One region of the Sporosarcina sp. P18a genome, then DNA from elsewhere that is predicted to be linked to it. Evidence: riboswitches for the same ligand, from Rfam matches in the RefSeq annotation. Region 1 holds a riboswitch; each other region holds the start of a gene.
What was found. Region 1 has a riboswitch for S-adenosylmethionine ahead of metA (homoserine O-acetyltransferase MetA). Riboswitches for the same ligand answer to the same signal wherever they lie in the genome.
Positions count from the first base shown of each region.

Region 2: another riboswitch for S-adenosylmethionine. It lies ahead of CSV75_RS11370 (transporter substrate-binding domain-containing protein); the one in region 1 lies ahead of metA (homoserine O-acetyltransferase MetA).
Region 3: another riboswitch for S-adenosylmethionine. It lies ahead of CSV75_RS13490 (methionine biosynthesis PLP-dependent protein); the one in region 1 lies ahead of metA (homoserine O-acetyltransferase MetA).
Region 4: another riboswitch for S-adenosylmethionine. It lies ahead of CSV75_RS13925 (methionine ABC transporter ATP-binding protein); the one in region 1 lies ahead of metA (homoserine O-acetyltransferase MetA).

Region 1 is NZ_PDYQ01000001.1:80,952-85,599, forward strand. It holds gene CSV75_RS00430 (thioredoxin family protein) at 1-259, shown strand, start outside; gene CSV75_RS00435 (AbrB/MazE/SpoVT family DNA-binding domain-containing protein) at 383-652, opposite strand; SAM riboswitch class I at 803-909, shown strand; gene metA (homoserine O-acetyltransferase MetA) at 1,003-1,911, shown strand; gene CSV75_RS00445 (YetF domain-containing protein) at 1,978-2,682, shown strand; gene CSV75_RS00450 (HAD family hydrolase) at 2,722-3,381, opposite strand; gene CSV75_RS00455 (spore coat protein) at 3,482-4,111, opposite strand; gene CSV75_RS00460 (LysM peptidoglycan-binding domain-containing protein) at 4,265-4,648, shown strand, end outside.
Region 2 is NZ_PDYQ01000003.1:342,819-347,466, reverse strand. It holds gene CSV75_RS11380 (hypothetical protein) at 1-1,357, opposite strand, end outside; partial or broken gene CSV75_RS11375 (SDR family NAD(P)-dependent oxidoreductase) at 1,678-2,178, shown strand; SAM riboswitch class I at 2,981-3,084, shown strand; gene CSV75_RS11370 (transporter substrate-binding domain-containing protein) at 3,231-4,022, shown strand; gene CSV75_RS11365 (amino acid ABC transporter permease) at 4,044-4,648, shown strand, end outside.
Region 3 is NZ_PDYQ01000006.1:16,042-20,689, reverse strand. It holds gene CSV75_RS13500 (type 1 glutamine amidotransferase domain-containing protein) at 1-508, shown strand, start outside; gene CSV75_RS13495 (hypothetical protein) at 723-905, shown strand; gene CSV75_RS13490 (methionine biosynthesis PLP-dependent protein) at 1,036-2,166, opposite strand; SAM riboswitch class I at 2,246-2,347, opposite strand; gene CSV75_RS13485 (DMT family transporter) at 2,504-2,839, shown strand; gene CSV75_RS13480 (DMT family transporter) at 2,842-3,156, shown strand; gene CSV75_RS13475 (methylated-DNA--[protein]-cysteine S-methyltransferase) at 3,173-3,685, shown strand; gene CSV75_RS13465 (L-lactate permease) at 3,972-4,648, opposite strand, start outside.
Region 4 is NZ_PDYQ01000006.1:104,418-109,065, forward strand. It holds gene CSV75_RS13920 (methionine ABC transporter permease) at 1-324, opposite strand, end outside; gene CSV75_RS13925 (methionine ABC transporter ATP-binding protein) at 317-1,330, opposite strand; SAM riboswitch class I at 1,452-1,563, opposite strand; gene CSV75_RS13930 (pyridoxal phosphate-dependent aminotransferase) at 1,793-2,959, shown strand; gene CSV75_RS13935 (tRNA dihydrouridine synthase) at 3,088-4,050, opposite strand; gene bluB (5,6-dimethylbenzimidazole synthase) at 4,261-4,648, opposite strand, start outside.

The DNA of each region.
Region 1 (4,648 bases):
GATTTTCTTATTCACTGCAGATTGGTGTGCAGATTGCAGAGTAATTGAACCATTCTTGCCGACATTGGAAACAGAATTTGCAGAGTATGAATTTGTTACAATTGATCGTGATGAATTTATAGATTTATGCAGTCAGTTGGATATATTCGGTATTCCTAGCTTCGTAGCATTCAGCGAAGGAACGGAGACAGGTCGTTTTGTCAGTAAGAATCGTAAAACTAAGGAAGAGATCGAAGAGTTTATTAATAGCTTAACGTAATGAAATGGTTGCCAGCGGGAAGATATGTGGCAATTAAACAAAAGGACTGAAGACAACTGCAGAAGTTGTTTTCGGTCCTTTTTATATAAGGAAATTAGCTACAAGAAGCTTTTATGTCGTGTATTACGTGAAATCTTTTAGTTGTTCCATAAGGATTTTAGCGCCTTGTGGACTGATATATATTCCGTTTGACAATAGTTTGTTTTCATCCATCACATCACCCGTGATAAAACATGCCCTGTTGATCTGATATTTTCTCAAAATGATTCTATCGTATTCTACGAAAATTTCAATCGGGTCGCCCTTATCGATCGACAAAGAATTTCGAAGTTCTTTTGGAATAACAATTCTACCGAGATGATCCACTTTACGAACAATACCTAAAGACTTCATAAGCTCCTCCTCGAAGAAAAGTAGTGGGTAATTTCTATTATACACCAAAACATATCATCTACAATTTACAAAACTTAAATGCGCAGAACAATTTGATAATTCTGCTATACAATTAATTTATTAATGCTATAATAGTCAGTAATTAAATATTTCTTATCAAGAGAAGCTGAGGGATTTGGCCTGATGAAGCTTCAGCAACCTCTGTGCATACAGGAAGGTGCTACCTCCAACAAGATTGTTGTCTTGAGAGATAAGAACGGTGAACGGTCAACCCTCCTTTTCTTATCCAAGAGAAATGAGGGCTTTTTTGTATAGAAATTGTAATAAATGAAAGTCAAGGGGGAAATAGAATGCCGATTAATATACCAAAACATTTACCTGCAGTAGAATTATTGAAAGAAGAAAAAATCTTTATTATGGATGAAGAACGTGCGACAACACAGGATATCCGCCCAATCAATATTTTAATTTTGAACTTGATGCCTGAAAAAGAGAAGACGGAGTTACAATTGCTCCGATTACTTGGTAATACACCTTTACAAGTGAATGTCACATTTCTTAATACAGCTAGCTATGTTTCGAAAAACGTCAGTCAGAATCATTTAGAAACGTTCTATACCACTTTTGAACATGTGAAAAATCGCCGTTTTGATGGCATGATTATCACGGGTGCTCCAATCGAACTTCTACAATTTGAAGATGTAGTCTATTGGAGGGAGTTGGAAGAAATCATGGAATGGACAAAAACGAATGTTACATCTGTCCTCCATATTTGCTGGGGTGCTCAAGCGGCTCTTTATCATCACTACGGAATTGAAAAGTTCGAGTTGCCAAAGAAATGTTTTGGAGTATTCTCACATGATATTACCGATCCGACAGTAAACTTGGCACGTGGATTCAATGATGTATATGTAGCGCCACACTCACGCCATACCGGAGTTTCATTAGAAGAGATAAAGAATCATCCCGATTTGACTCTACTTTCTGCTTCTGAAGAGGCTGGTGCATTCATTGTGATCTCAAATGATGCAAAACATATAATGGTAACTGGACATTTAGAGTACGATGCACACACATTAGGAGATGAATATGCCCGCGATTTAGAAAAAGGTGCGGACATTGATATTCCTGTAAATTATTATCCGAACGATGATCCGTCCAAAGAACCTATGAATACTTGGCGTTCCCATACGCATTTATTATTCTCGAATTGGCTCAATTACTATGTTTACCAGAAAACTCCTTATAACTGGAATTAAAAGAATTAGTGTATAAACTTCTATAGTTTGCACATACTCCCACTACTGGAGGTGTATGCAGTGAATATAGATGAATTTGGGCAATTAGCCTTTTGGGAAATGACATTGCGAACGGTGATCTCATTTGTTGTGCTGTTGATTTTGGCGCGTTTTATGGGGAAAAAACAAGTGTCCCAATTGACTTTCTTTCATTATGTGACAGGTATAACAATCGGTTCAATTGCGGCAAATTTGGCGGGAGAGTCTGAAACGCCATTCTTGAACGGCTTATATGGAATGGTTTTGTGGGCGACGTTGACAATTGTTGCCAACTTTTTATCATTCAAATCCATTAAACTCCGCGTATTACTCGATGATAAACCGATGATTGTCATTCAAAACGGAAAGATTTTGGAAGGTTCCATGCGTAAATTACGGTTGAGTTTCAATGATATAAATATGATGCTACGAGAGCAGTCGATATTTTCGATGAAAGACGTCAATTACGCGATATTCGAAACGAATGGTAATTTAAGTGTCATGCTGAATGCAGGTGAGAAATATGCGTCAAAGAAAGATGTCAAAGCACCAGCACCACCGCCAAAATATATTCCGACTGAAATTATTACTAACGGGAAAGTAGAAGAGAAAAACATGAGAGAGCTTCAATTGACCGATACGTGGCTGACTGAACAGCTAAAAAAACAAGGGATTTCCAAGCCAGAGCATGTTCTCTATGCAGAAATTCAGACAGATGGTAGTTTATATATTAATACATTAAAATCGACTTGACGTGAAGAGCCCTGATTTAATCAGGACTTTTCACGTTTTTTATAAGATTTCCCAATTTCTTTTTTTTGCTACAACGGTAAGTTTTTCATCTGGACGAACTGCTACTGGGCACCCAACCTTCTCTAAGACTGGAAGGTCGGAAATGCTGTCTCCATATGCGAAGCTATTGTCCCAGTCAACAGTTACTCCTTGTAGCGCTTGAGAAATTTGTTCATTTTTACGCGTACCTTGAATATGTAGGAATGGCCGATCCATTGCGATCTTTTCACCAATAGAAGGGATGTCTGTACCAATAACTTGATCAAATGTCAGGTGACTAGTGACTGCTTTTAAAAAAGGAGTATAAGCACCAGAAACGAGTAGGACATGGTAACCTTCCTTTCGATGTTCTGTCAGTCGATTAATGACTTGTTCATTGAAGTCAGGCATCATTTTATTATGCATACTTTTGAAAAACTCAAGTAGTTCTGTCATCGTCAATGAATCCAGGGCTTGTAGATAAAGGCGCATTGAGCGCTCTTTCATAATAGATTCGGGTAGTAATTTTAATTTATAGCGAATATATAGTGGTAATATCGAACGGTAAAAATTTTTATAATACTGCTTGTACGTAGGATGATTCTTTAAATGCTCCATCAGTAATTTAAAGGTTTCTTTAGTGTACAACGTACCATCAAAATCAAAGATCGCAACCCTCATATAAACACTCCTCCATTCTGTTCTTCTTCATAGTATACAAATATAACGAGTGTAAAAGCAAAAAGCAGATGGAGAAAACTCCATCTGCTTGATTTATTACTTATTGTAGGTTGTTGGGCATACCCGGTTGACCTTGTGAAGGCGCAAAAGAATTAAGCAACATATTCATATCCTGATCATTTAATTGTGGAACTTGATAATAGTGATGTTTGTTTTGGTAAATGGACAACTCGTATGCCATTTCTATACAGTTGGGTACGGAATCTGCAAGCACACGGCGAACGACTGGATTACATACTTCTAATGAAGCAGCCGTTTTGCCTGTAGCGCCTTCTTTTGTAGCGCCCAACAAAAAGCCGGAGATGATTTCATCATTGATTTCACCTGTAGATTGAATCGGCTTAGTAGGTGCCTTTTCTTTCATACCATAAATGAAGTCGCTGCCTGCCTTCATTTGATAGCGTTGTGTAGGATGTGAGGGATCTTTGCCTGTCTTGAAACTTTCGACAAGGATATTATACTCATCCAGCATGAATCGGTATTGTCGATCGAGAATATCCAAAAGTTCCGGATCCTGGACATGTGGACGTAAAATCATCGCTTGGTTCAATGCTCCGACTGACGCGCTTAATACCTCTTTAACATCAAATAACTCATGTCCACCGTGATTCATCGATGGGGGAACTTGTCCGCCTTGCATGTGTTGAGACGTTTCGAATTGATTTGTCAAATGTTTTTCCTCCTTCAATAGTCATGTACATCGAGATTAGTATGTGAAGTGATCGAAATCTTATGCACATGAAATTGTATTGATGTCCCATGCATAGTTCGCAACGCGCCATCATATCATAAGGATAGAACTCAGGAAGGGTAGTGGAGATACATGCAGATTCATGTAGTTTCGCAAGGTGAGAGTTTATATAAAATTGGTAATATATATGGTGTGCCATACGAGCAAATAGCAGAAGTTAATGAATTAGAAAGCGATATACGATTGGCTGTAGGACAAGCGCTTGTCATTCCGATAATAGGTTCGTATTACTGGGTGCGACCCGGTGATAGTCTCTATACAATTGCACAAAGGTATGGTCTAACAGTTGCGCGATTGGCAGAAATTAATGCAATCAACCCGACGAGACCGTTAATGATTGGTCAGCGTCTATATATACCACAAGAAGTGAAAACGATGATTGATTCATTATTATATGTAGAACCGCGTAATCCAGTCAGTCAAGATATGCTCTCGGAAGTTCGAGAACGTGTGGAT
Region 2 (4,648 bases), on a different contig from region 1:
AGTCAGGATTTACATAATTCCCGCATGGATAATATTTTCCCATCACATTAGGCGGAACTTTTACACCTGGGGGAAGATCTTTTGCTGTATAAGGGAAAGACTCAGATGCTTGGTTATTCCTATAGAAGAGGAATAGAGGAACCCTAGGAAGTTGACTAGCGTCAACCCAGGTAAAGCCATTTTCAGAGGTGACGGACGACGGACGCGGGGCACCGAAACTTATCACAAGATTTACGTAACCTTTTTTATCAATAATCGTCTGGAAATCACTTATCGTATAGAGTCCTAAAAGACCTCCTGGGGTGATAAAACTCATACTCCAATATCGCATATTCTCATCGCCAACGATTCCCATGTTGTGATAGGTGTCTGGGACCGTAGGGGCTTTCCAGCGAAGGTACAACAACTGAACGGAATTGCGTTGTATTTGGTCAGAAATAATATAGGTGGTATTTCCTTCAGGCTGGAATAACTGGCTTAATTCGCCCAGAGTGCTCCAGTTTAATTCACAGAATGGAGCATACTTCCCATTATCGCGATTTCTTGAAATATTATTATCATACGTAGTCGTATTAAAATAATCTTCAAAATTCACATCATTGGGGTAATTATGTTGCTGAAGATTTGTCGGGCAAAATTGCCCAGCACTATAATTATTAGCAGGATTTGACGGATGAGGATGATGTCTATGATCTTTCTTTACTGGGCAGTAAGTGATAATAGGAAGTCCTACACCTCCTGTTGTATCATAACCAATACTCGGTACATAGACCCTATATATGATGAACCCACGTCTATTAGGAACACCATTTGCCAAGGTGCCGGCGTAAATGATGTTATTTCCTGCACTGGGAACAAAGTGGCTGGATCCATCCGGGGGTGCGGTAAACCGGATTTTCAAGGTATAGTTGCGATTTTTTGCATTCCAGTTCGCACCAGGCAAAAAGGGATTGGTACTACCTGGATCGGGGAGTAACTGGCGGTCAACTACTGATGTTACGGAAAGATTAAATTCACCGGCTATATTGAAGGAAAAATATCGTGCATATGGATATTGGCCTTTTATTACAATTTCGGTTTCCTGAGCCACCTCGTATGGGAAAATATCGTAGCTGGCATTATAGTCCCCTAACACGAGATAAGTGTTACTAGGTTGATGAATCCAATTTTGCTGAGGACCCGGGTTTGGACAGTTATTCATGGAGTTAACACATCCTTTCTTTTGATTAATGTAATATATGGAGTTCTCCATCTTAATGAAACGGTAGCCGCCTAAGAATGCAACAGGCGTAATTCTAATTAAGCTCAACTGCTGAAAGTTTAAACTTGAGTTTCTATCCCTTTTTAGCCAAAACAAATCCCTCCTATACTGTCTGCATAGAAGGGATAAATCCAAGTAAACTTAGCGACTAAAGAAAAAACGCACTTAGATATACCGGAGTGAATCGTATTATAAGTGAGGATAAACACTTTAAGCATTAATTAAAAGATGATATAAATAAAAGGGTGTTAGGTAAGAAATCCATATGTCCACGACTTTTAAAAAGCACTATAAAAAATATAGAAGCTTAATTTACAAACTAGCTATACAGGCGTCCATTCATGTCAAGGATCTTTTCCGTGGTTATACTGAAAGAGAATGTATTTGATGCTTGAAAGATGACTTTAAAAATGGCACAATCATTAACTACTGATTTAGGAACTGCCGATAATCTAATAAATAATGCGGGCATTGCAACATTTGGTACTGTCTTGGAGATGGACTCAGAGGAATGGAAGAACATAGTAGATGTAAATTTAATGGGCACGTATTATGTTACACGTGCTATATTACCGCAATTAATTGAAAAAAATGCAGGCGACATCATTAATTTTTCATCGACAAGTGGTTTAAATGAAGCATCTACTTCAAGTGCATACAGTGCATCCAAATTTGCGGTAATTGGCTTCACAGAATCAATAGCACAAGAGGTACGACGAAATAATATTCGTGTTTCGGCTTTAATGCCAAGTACTGTCGCAACGGATTTGGCACTAGATTTAAACTTAATTAAAGAAAACGATGACTCTAAATTGATTCAATCAGAAGACATGGCTGAAGTGATTGTAAATCAATTGAAATTAAATCGACATGTGTATGTGAAAACAGCCAGTTTCATTGCTACGAATCCATTTTAATCAATTTACTTACTTGATAAAACATGAACAGGCCTATCCAGATAAACTGGATAGGCCCGTTTTAGTGGTTCAACATAGATCTTTGTATTAATACGTAGTTACCGTGTTCTTTTAATGTAACACCGATACCTATTAACGGGCCTTCTATCGTAGCATTAGCATATTTTGTGTCACCGGTTTTTTCTTTTTTAGCAAGTTGACTAGCAATATAAGTATTTAACTCTACAGCACTGTAGCTTGTTGGTACACGCGGTGATAGATATTGGACATAGGCATAACATTCGCCAGCAACTTTACATTAGTCTGCTTTAGGTGGATGAACGGTTACAACATGATCGTTGACGGAAACTGTGGCGGCCCGCTTTTCCTTTTTACTATTCAACACGTACATCGGTTGCTTCATCCGTTAAAGTTGTTGCATTTGCTGGTGAAATCGACGCTAGTATAAATAATGTAACTAGTAAATACTACACATACTATTTTAAAAATAAGAATGGCATTATCCTCTCTTCAAAGTAAGTAGTTAAGTAGTATTAATTCCACACGGAGATTATGGAGAATTGTTAAAAGGCCAATTAAAAGTAAATGATGTTTAGGTGTTTTTTTAGTAATAGCATGGTTACCGTCCGAATCGGTCTTTTTTCATTCAATTTTATGGTTACTAAAATTTACTTATTCGGTAAATATATCTCTTTTCCGAGTATTCTGCTAGAAAAAGTAATGATAAGGCTATTGTTACTAATAATTTGCACTTGACAATAATCCGAATCTTACATATTATCGTAATACAATCTAAATAGATAACTTATCAAGAGAGACTGAGGGACAGGCCCAATGACGTCCAGCAACCATCATTTTATGAAAGGTGCTAATTCCTGCAGAATGCATAATTCTGAGAGATGAGGTTAGATAGAAAAACCTCTTTTGTGAAAGAGGTTTTTTTATATTCAAGTATGTAGTGATTCTCAACAGTATTAGAAGTTCTGGAAGATGTTTGAAACAACAGATTAAATAAGGGAGTGGTACAGATGAAGAGGAAATCTCGTGTACTTATGATCATGATTGGACTATTCGCGTTTAATGGAATAGTAAGTGGTTGTTCCAATAAGGAAGCTACTGAAGAAGTGAAGGAAAAAGTAATTTTAGTTGGTACACAGAATGATTACCCTCCTTTTGCATTTGCTAATGAGAAGAATGAACTCACTGGATTTGATGTGGAAGTAATGAAAGAAATCGATAAGAAACTAGATGGCTATACTTTTGATTTTGTTGCAACACCTTGGGATAGTATGTTTTTAGCATTAGAATCAAATAAAATTCAGGCAGTGATTGATCAGGTTGCTAAAACACCGGATCGTGAAGAAAAATTCTTATTTACTGATGAATCATATTTTGCGGCGGAGACTGTCCTAGTTGTAAAATCTGGACGAACGGATATTCAAACTGTGGAGGACTTGGAAGGAAAAAAGGTAGGGGCTTTGGCAGGCGATTCTTATACGTTACTTTTGGAAGAGTATAATAAAAAAGCAGAAAACGACATTATTCTAAAATACAGTGAAAGTGGTAATCCTTCAGAAATTTTGCAGGATATACAAACGGGCCGTATTGATGCCTATGTAAATGACCCAATTATGATTAACTCGGTCATAGACAAATTTGGATTAGATTTAGAAGTGGTAGGACAACCTCTCGTAAACGACAATATGGGAATTGTTTTTAAAGATAATGAGCAGGGAGAGGAGTTGAAAGTATTAATTGATCCGGTTTTGAAAGAACTTAAAGAAGATGGCACATTAGTTGAGCTTTCAAAGAAGTGGACCGGTGGAGAATACATCCCTGAATAAGGCGAGAGAAGTGAATGCGAAATGGAAAATTTATTAGATATTAATTTCTTACTAGAGAGCTTTCCCATAATTATTGCACGATTACCCGTTACCATTGGCATTGCTGTAGGTTCATTAATATTGAGCCTATTGATCGGAGTTGCCGCAGCGCTAATAAAAATATATAAAGTTCCTGTATTAAAGACAATTTCTTCATTCTATGTATCTTTTATCAGAGGGACACCGTTGTTAGTTCAACTATATCTCGTTTTTTATGGAATACCGAAAGTGATTTACTATTTTCAAATTGAGTATGGTTGGCTTCAGTTTGTAGATGTAAATGTGATTCCGCCAGAGTTATATGCATTACTAGCCTTTTCTATTAATTTAGGAGCTTATTTATCGGAAACAATTAGATCGGCAATTGAATCTGTCGATAAAGGTCAATTTGAAGCAGCAAAATCAATTGGTATGCGACCATCCCAAATGATGCTTAAAATTATCTTTCCACAGGCCCTAGCGGTTGCGATACCTAACCTAGGAAATATGTTTATCAGTACAATCAAAGATACTTCTCTAGTTTTCATTATTGGAGTCATTGATATTATGGGTCAAGCTAAAATTCTTGGTTCTCGGGGATTGGCCTT
Region 3 (4,648 bases), on a different contig from region 1:
AATTGCAACAGTACTTGGAGATATGTTCGAGGACTCGGAATACTTGAAACCAGCTGCTGCTTATAAAGAAGCTGGACATGAAGTAGAAGTGATCGGTGCGGAAGCAGGATCAGAAGTAACGGGTATGAAAGAAAATACTAAAGTGAAAATTGATAGAGCAATTGCTGACGTCAAATCGTCAGATTATGACGCATTGTTTATTCCAGGTGGATTTTCACCGGATATTTTACGTGCAGATGATCGTTTCGTAAAGTTTGTCAAAGAATTTATGGATGCAAAAAAACCTGTATTTGCAATTTGTCATGGTCCACAATTGCTCATAACAGCAAAATCACTTGAAGGACGCGATGCAACGGGATATACGTCCATTCGCGTAGACATGGAGTATGCGGGTGCAAAATACGCTGACAAAGAAGTCGTAGTCTGTCAGAATCAACTTGTAACAAGCCGTACACCTGATGATATTCCAGCCTTTAATCGTGAATCATTAAAACTACTAGAAGAATAAAAAAATTGAACGTCAGGGTGTAAAAGCCTTGACGTTTTTTTGTTTCTTGCACATTAAACTACTGCCTACAACATACGATAATAGTACATGTTAACAAACATTGAAAAAGATTCTCAATTGTACTTGAAAAAGGTTCTCAATGAGAGTATGATAAAAGCAACGAATAAATCAGAGAGACGATCGCGTCTTGCAAATGAAAGGTCGGGGGTCTAACATGTATAAGATTGTTGCGTTGGCGGTATTAGCAGGAATTGTATTAGGTGCAGCAACTGGATTTTCCTTTGGAAGTAAAGAACTGGCGGGTATGTTCGCCGGAATGGCGGCGCTTACGTTTATCGCAGCACCGGCAGCGGTCGTCTATGCGAGTGAAAAGAAAAAATGGCATCAAGCTCATTAATAAAGAAAAGCATCCAATATAATTGGATGCTTTTTTGTATAGATTCAATCGGTCGTGTCTTGCTATGAATGAATTAAAATAACTCGAACTGTCATAGTTAAATTGACTGTTCGAGTTGTATTGTTTACTATTATTGAACTTTTACGCCTTCTACTACTTCTTTTGCAGCATAAAGGGCTTGTTTTACATCCGCAATCAAATCTTCTACATCTTCTACTCCCACTGAGAAACGGAGCAAACGGTCGTCTACTCCACGACGATTACGTTCTTCTAATGGGATATCCATATGCGTCTGTGTAGTCGGATACGTAATGAAGCTTTCCACACCGCCCAAACTCTCGGCGAATGAAATTAAGTTCATATTTTCAAGGAATGGCCCGACCCACTCACTATTTTGTACTCGGAATGATAACATACCACCGATTCCAGCGTAGAGCACGTCGGCAATAAGAGGTTCTTGTTCTAAATAAGAGACCATCATTTTCGCATTTGCATCATGCTGTTTCATGCGTAAATGCAATGTTTTTAGACCGCGTACGACAAGCCATGAATCAAGAGGAGACAATGTAGCTCCAATCGCATTATGATTGGTAAATAGACGTTCGCATAAATCCTCACCTTTTGCCACGACTAGACCTGCAAGCACATCATTATGTCCACCGATATATTTCGTTGCGCTATGAATGACAATATCTGCGCCTTCCTCAATTGGCCGCTGGAAATAAGGTGTTAAAAACGTATTGTCGACAATTAGCAATAAATCATGTTTTTTAGCCAATTCCGCATACGTACTAATGGCTATGTTTTGCATTAATGGATTTGTAGGCGTTTCCAAGAAGATCGCTTTTGTACGATCAGTAATCGCTTGCTCGACTTCTGAAACATCATCGAACGATAAGTAACGCGTCTTAATATTATACGTCTCTTCATATTGATTAAACAGGCGATAGGTACCGCCATATAAGTCTTCAGGCGCCAATAGTTCCGAACCTGTTTTAAATAAAGATAAAATAAGTTGAATGGCTGCCATTCCAGAACTGCATGCAAATCCTTGGTCACCTGATTCTAGGTTTGCAATTCCATCCTCTAGGATAGAACGCGTAGGGTTTTTTGTTCGTGTGTAATCATATCCCGTGGACTTGCCTAGACCTTCATGGTGGTACGCTGTAGACAAGTATATCGGTGTATTGACTGCTCCGGTTTTCTCATCACTGTGGTTTCCAAGTTGTACTAATCTAGTTTCTAATCCGTTGTTTGTCATGAATATCCATCCCCCCGGCAAAATAAAAAAGAACCTCTTCTTTTCGAATAGGCCCTCGAACATACAAGTGTATACAGTATTCTCATCTTCAAGGTGGTTGTCACCCTTGGAATTAGCACCGTGCCTGTGGCTGGTTGCTGAGACATCGCTGGGCCTATCCCTCCGTCTCTCTCGATAAGAATATTCATAATATAGGAAAAACTGTTGACGAATTTATTCTATCACGCAGATATACTAGATGCAAGTTTCCTTTTAACATCAGTTATTGATTTTTTGTTTCAGTAAAAGATTTGTTATACTGATAGATACTATTCATAATGGAAAGGAGATTTTCATTTTGGCTTGGGGCTATGTCGCATTGGCGGCTGTTATAGAGATCTTCTGGGTAGTCGGTCTTCGTTATTCTGAAACTGTAATGCAATGGACCGGAACGGTTATGGCGATTGTATTGAGTTTTTATTTCATTATAAAAGCATGTGAAAGATTACCTTCCGGCACGGTATACGCTGTTTTTACCGGATCTGGTGCCGCTGCAATCCTTTTAGTGGATATATTCTTCTTTCAAGCAGGTTTTACGTGGGTTACGCTGACCTTCATCGGATTCATCGTCATTGGGGTAGTCGGCATTAAGCTGACAACAGATGAAAAAGCCGATACAGAAGGAGGTGGCTGACAGTGGCGTGGGTATACTTAGTGATTGCCAGTCTCGGTGAGATTTTCGGTGTGGTGAGTATTAATTATTATTTACAGAAGCGTTCAATTAAAAGACTGTTACTAATTGTGGGGATTTTTGGTTTTGGTTTTGTTTTCCTGTCTCTTGCTATGCGCGAAATACAGATGAGTACAGCGTATGCGGTATGGACAGGGTTAGGAGCGGCAGGAGCCGTATTGATGGGGATTTTGATATTCAAAGAATCTGCTAGCATCAAACGTCTCTTCTTTTTATCGCTCATTATTTTCGGTGCTGTAGGCTTGAAGTTGTTCGGATGAAAGGGGAGTGGCGTAACTGATTTATTGGACAAATTTTGATTTTAATGAATGGATTGTAACAATAGCTGCTACAAAACAGGGACTGTGCTATGCCGGACTAGCTGAAGATAGTGTAGAACGTATGAAGGACTGGTCGTACCGGTTTGATACAGTTGACTTAATAGAAGATGAAACAAAGCTCGGAGTCTATATAAGCAAGATGAAGGAGTACTTATCGGGTACAACGAAAGATTTTTCAGCGATTCCACTTGATTTAAAAGGAACATCGTTTCAACTGCAAGTATGGGAAGCACTACAACGAATACCGTATGGTGAAACTATGACATATTCAGAAGTTGCGGTACAGATTGGGAAAGTGTCATCTGTTCGTGCTGTAGCATCTGCAATAGGTAAGAATCCTGTGATGGTTGTGGTGCCTTGTCACCGTGTTATTGCGAAAGATGGCAGTTTGTCAGGCTATCGTGACGGGATAAACCAAAAAGCGAAGCTGATTTTGCTTGAAAGTACTCTCACAAGGAAAAATGAATAACAGTATGAAGAGGCTGGGACATAGCTTAAAAAAACAGTCCGTTCCCCTACGCTACAAAAGGCACGCTTTCCGCGGGGCGCGCTTGAGCCTCCTCGTCGCTGGCGCTCCTGCGGGGTCTCAACATTCGCGCTGAATCCCGCAGGAGTCGGCCTTTTTCCGCTTCGGTACACTCTTGATTACTAACTAATTAAACTTTATAAATAAGTTTCAGTGAATTAAAAAAGGTATGAAGGTGTCTTCTCCTTCATACCTTTTAAGGTTTTGTCCCAGCCTTTATTGTTGCTATTTATGATGGCTGTCGCAAGATATTTGCAGACAACTTACGTTTATCTGTGGACATCTTCATTATAAAACCAACAACAATGATGATTGCAATGAGTAGCCAGATATTGAAAATTCCATGAATAATTGCCATTCCCAAGAAACCTGCAGTCAGCAGATAATAACTTAGAGGGAAGAGGACGCGTCGTATGAGTAGCCCTTCCTTGCCTATCAGACCAACTGTAGCCGAAGCAGCCACGACGTTATGCACACAAATCATGTTTCCGGCAGCGCCGCCGACTGCCTGCATCGCTACAACAATGCCTGCTTGAGCAGTATCAAGACCGATATTGCCTGCTGCGCCAAATTGGAACAGTGAAAACATCATGTTGCTAAAGGTGTTACTGCCGGCAATGAATGCGCCGAGCGCACCGACAATTGGTGCAACAATCGGCCAAAACTCTCCGCTTACGACGGAAACGCTTTCAGCTAAAATTAGCGGCATGTTTTCACCGACCAAAGATGCGCTATCTGCAGCCACTTTTCCGGCTGCCAATGAAGTATTCAAAAATATTTTAATCATTGGTACAGCAAATATTAATGCAACTCCTGCAGTAACAGCTGTGTGGAATGAATTCTTCCAAGCAAGTACGTACTCAGAAGGTTTCATACGATACAATAAATAACCGAACAATGAAGCAA
Region 4 (4,648 bases), on a different contig from region 1:
GAAAGGAATGGCTGCAACGGAAAGCGATACACTGGCAGCTGCTGGTCCAATCGTACTTCCGACAATCAGTTTCGTCAAAGGTATTAGAGCCACAAGTAGTATAATAAATGGGATGGAGCGAATGATGTTGACGAGAAACCCAACAACCGAATTAATTGCACGGTTCTCTAAAAATAATCCTCTATCTGTTGTAAATAACAGAACGCCAAGCGGCAATCCAATAATCAGCGCAATCGTAAGCGAGATGCCGATCATGTACAATGTTTCACCAAATGCTTTTGTAATATCCGGCATGAGTTCCATGATGTGAGATAGATCAAACATGTTGTCGGATCACCTCCACTTGTGCGTTTTGTTCGAGTATGTATGCAATCGCTTGATCTACTTCTTCACACTCACCTTGTAATTCCATCAAGAAAATCCCAAGTGCTCGTTCTTGAATATATTCAATCGAACCATGCAGGAAGTTTCCTTTGACCTTATATTTCTGCATAGTATCGGAAATTACACCCTCCATCGCTACTTCACCTTTAAATGTGATTTTTATCAATGTACCGACCAAATTGGACATGACGGCTTCAGGAATGTCGTAAGACACCACACTGCTGATAAACTCCTTCGTTAATGGTTGAACTGGATGAGAAAAGATGTCATATACTTGCCCATCTTCTATCACTTTTCCGTCTTGCATAATCGCCATGCGATCACAAATCTCTTTTACCACATTCATCTCGTGCGTAATTAAAACAATGGTGATATTCAATTCTCGATTGATCTTTTTTAACAATCGTAAAATGGACATGGTCGTGTTAGGGTCCAGTGCAGATGTCGCTTCATCACAAAGCAAAACGGATGGATTATTGGCTAGTGCTCTCGCAATACCAACGCGTTGTTTCTGTCCCCCGCTTAGCTGGGCAGGATATACATTGCGTTTGTCAGACAGCCCCACCATTTCGAGAAGTTCCATTACGCGGCTCTCTATTTTATCTGAAGGCATTTTCGCTGCCTGTAAAGCGAATGCGATATTTTCAAAAATGGTCTTTTGACTAATTAAATAAAAGTGCTGAAAAATCATTCCGATCTTCAAGCGTGCCTGCCGAAGCTCGATCCCCGAAAGTTTCGTTAAGTTTACACCATCTATTAAAATAGTGCCGCTCGTTGGCCTCTCCAACAAATTCAAACAACGTATAAGCGAACTTTTTCCGGCCCCTGAATAACCGACAATGCCAAATATTTCTCCAGTCTCGATGTCTAGTGATACGTCATCTACACCTTTTATCACTTTTTCTTTTGTCCGATATTCCTTAGACAAATGTTGAATTTGGATCATATTCTCACTTCTTTCTACATTCAAGTAAATAATAATCATCAACAGTTGGTTATAGTTTATTTCTATTCTAAATAAAAAAATCTTTCATTTTTCTAAATGAAAGAGGGACTGAAATATTCTCAGCTTATCTCTCAGATGGAAAACCATACTGTAGGATTTGGCACCTTCCTTGTATCATTCAAGGGGTTGCTGGACATCATCGGGCCATTTCCCTCCGTCGCTCTTGATAAGAGATTGCTATTAAATTATATGCATAAAACATATACTAATCTGAATTAATAAAACTGTCAAGGTGAATAACGCCAATTTATTAGAATACCCGACTTATTCTATCAGTTTTAAATTCCATTGACTAGTTTTGGCAATCCTCTAGAATCGAATAACCATCCTTCTATTGAAAAGTCTAGTATGATCTATGTATACTTAACGCACATACCCTATCAAAGAAAGAAGGAATAGACTATGGCATTATCCAACCGATTACAACAACTCCCTCCGCATTTCTTTACATTATTATTAAATAAAATAGAAAAGGCTATGGATGAAGGCAGAGATGTGATTAACCTAGGACGTGGAAATCCTGATCAGCCAACACCTCCTCATATTATTAAAGCATTGCAAGAAGCCGTTGAAGATCCAGCTACACACGGTTACTCTCCATTTCGGGGGACACTTGCTTTAAAACAAGCAGTCGCTGAATATTATCAGCGTGAATACAATGTCACGATTGATCCCGAAACAGAAGTTGCGGTACTTGGCGGTACAAAAATAGGTGTCGTAGAACTACCTCTTGCTATTATGAATGAAGGTGAATTATTATTGCTGCCAGACCCGGGTTATCCTGATTACTTATCCGGCGTCAGCTTAGCAGGCATTCGATATGATACAATGCCGCTACGTAAGGAGAATGGATTTCTTCCTGAGTACGATAAATTAACGGATGATCAGAAAAAAGATGCCAAACTCATGTACTTAAACTATCCTAGTAATCCAACGGGTGTTACAGCCACACCCGAATTTTATGAAAAAACGGTGGCATTTGCCAAAGAACATCAGATTGCGGTCTTACAAGATTTTGCGTATGGTGGCATTGGTTTTGAAGGTAAGAAACCGATTAGTTTTTTACAAACTGAAGGAGCAAAGGAAGTCGGCATTGAAATGCTATCTCTGTCCAAAATGTATAATATGGCAGGCTGGCGAGTCGGTTTTGCAGTCGGCAACTCTGAAATAATAGAAGCATTAAACGTATTGCAAGACCATTTATTCACTGGCATCTTCCCAGCAATTCAACGTGCAGCTATTGAAGCATTGACGGGTCCCCAACAATGCGTCGAAGAGTTAGTGGCGCTCTATGAAGGTCGTCTGACGGTATTGCTAACGGAATGTGAACGCATAGGTTGGGACGTTACAGCACCTACTGGTTCGTTTTTCGCTTGGCTACCTGTCCCAGAAGGCTTTACAAGTGAAACCTTCGCCAATTTATTACTGGATAAAGCAGATGTCGCGGTATCGCCAGGGAACGGATTTGGTGTATACGGCGAAGGATATATTCGAGTCGGGTTGTTAGAAAGTGAAGAACGATTGCAAGAAGCGGTTCGCCGTATTGAAAAGCTCGGTTTATTTAAGTAACAAGAAATCATTCCGCTATCACCTCATTATATAAAAAGCCTCCTTACTCATACCAGTATTCCTGGAATGGCAAGGAGGCTTTCGCTTATATAAACAGATCATGTCCGCTATGAATTATCTAAAATGTATTAATCGAGTTCCACACTATCCAGTAATGCACGCACTTCATCTGTCGTATTCGTACTCATTAATTCATTTCTAAGTTCAGCCGCTCCACGGAAGCCTTTAATGTAAATCTTAAAAAAACGACGTAACGGTTTAAATAGCCGCGGTTCTAGTTCTGTCGAATATTTATCAAATAGATCCAGATGAAGACGCAATAGATCCAGTAACTCTTTATGATCATGCTCTCTCTTCTCTTTTTCAAATGCAAATGGATTATTAAAAATTCCGCGTCCAATCATAATCCCATCGACACCGTATTTTTCCACAAGCTCCAGACCCATTTGACGGTCAAGAATATCTCCATTGATCGTCAGCAGTGTGTCAGGCGCTATTTCATCACGAAGTTTCTTGATCTCCGGAATCAATTCCCAATGTGCATTCCCATTACTCATTTCCTTACGGGTACGAAGATGAATCGACAAGTTCGCAATATCTTGCTCCAGTACATGTTTGAGCCATGTATGCCACTCTTCTATATCTGTGTAGCCAAGACGAGTCTTTACACTAACAGGTAATCCGCCAGCTTTTGCTGCCTGGATAATTGCCGCAGCTGTTTCCGGACGGTTAATCAGACCACTGCCTTTACCTTTTGTTGCTACATTTGGCACAGGGCATCCCATATTGATATCCAATCCCTTAAAACCAAGTTCGGCCATTCCAATACTCATGTCGCGAAAATGTTCAGGCTTGTCCCCCCAAATGTGAGCAACGATTGGCTGTTCGTCTTCTGTAAATGCCAAACGTCCGCGCACGCTGAAAATTCCTTCTGGATGACAAAAACTTTCCGTATTTGTGAATTCGGTAAAGAATACATCAGGACGTGCAGCTTCGCTTACTACGTGACGAAAAACCACATCCGTCACATCCTCCATCGGTGCTAATATAAAAAATGGCCGTGGTAAATCACGCCAAAAATTAGTACTCATCGTTACGTTCAAATCCTCTCTTCATAACTTGCACCTGCATGTACAGAAATGGTTTTATTACATATACTTATCCCTTACAGATGCCAGTCTTACTATTATACAAAAAATGCATCGATGAATTCCACTTCTTTGAGCTACCACCACAAATTATTAGTAAACTACTCCTATTTGTCATGGCCACGTCAACTGTAGTCACTAACCACTATACAATTATCGATTATTCCACTGATCTGTAAAAATTAAATCATTTAAACTTCTTCGTTTTTCCCAATTTGCTGTTTCTAATATAGGCGCAGTAGGATAATGCTCCGTATAACCAATAGATAGAAGAGCAATCGGTTCAATATGAGGAGGTATGTTCAAAATATCACGTATATCATTCTTTTTATAAAAACTCACCCAGCCCATTGCCAGTCCTTCTGCACATGCTGCTAGCCACATATTCTGTATGGCGCAAGCAGTCGATAACATGTCTGTTTCAGGAATGGAATTACGTCCCAAGACATGTGAGCCGCCACGCGTCGGATCACATGTTACGCAAATAGTGATGGGTGCTTCTTTCAATCCTTGTACTTTTAAGCCAAGGAACTTTGTCTCT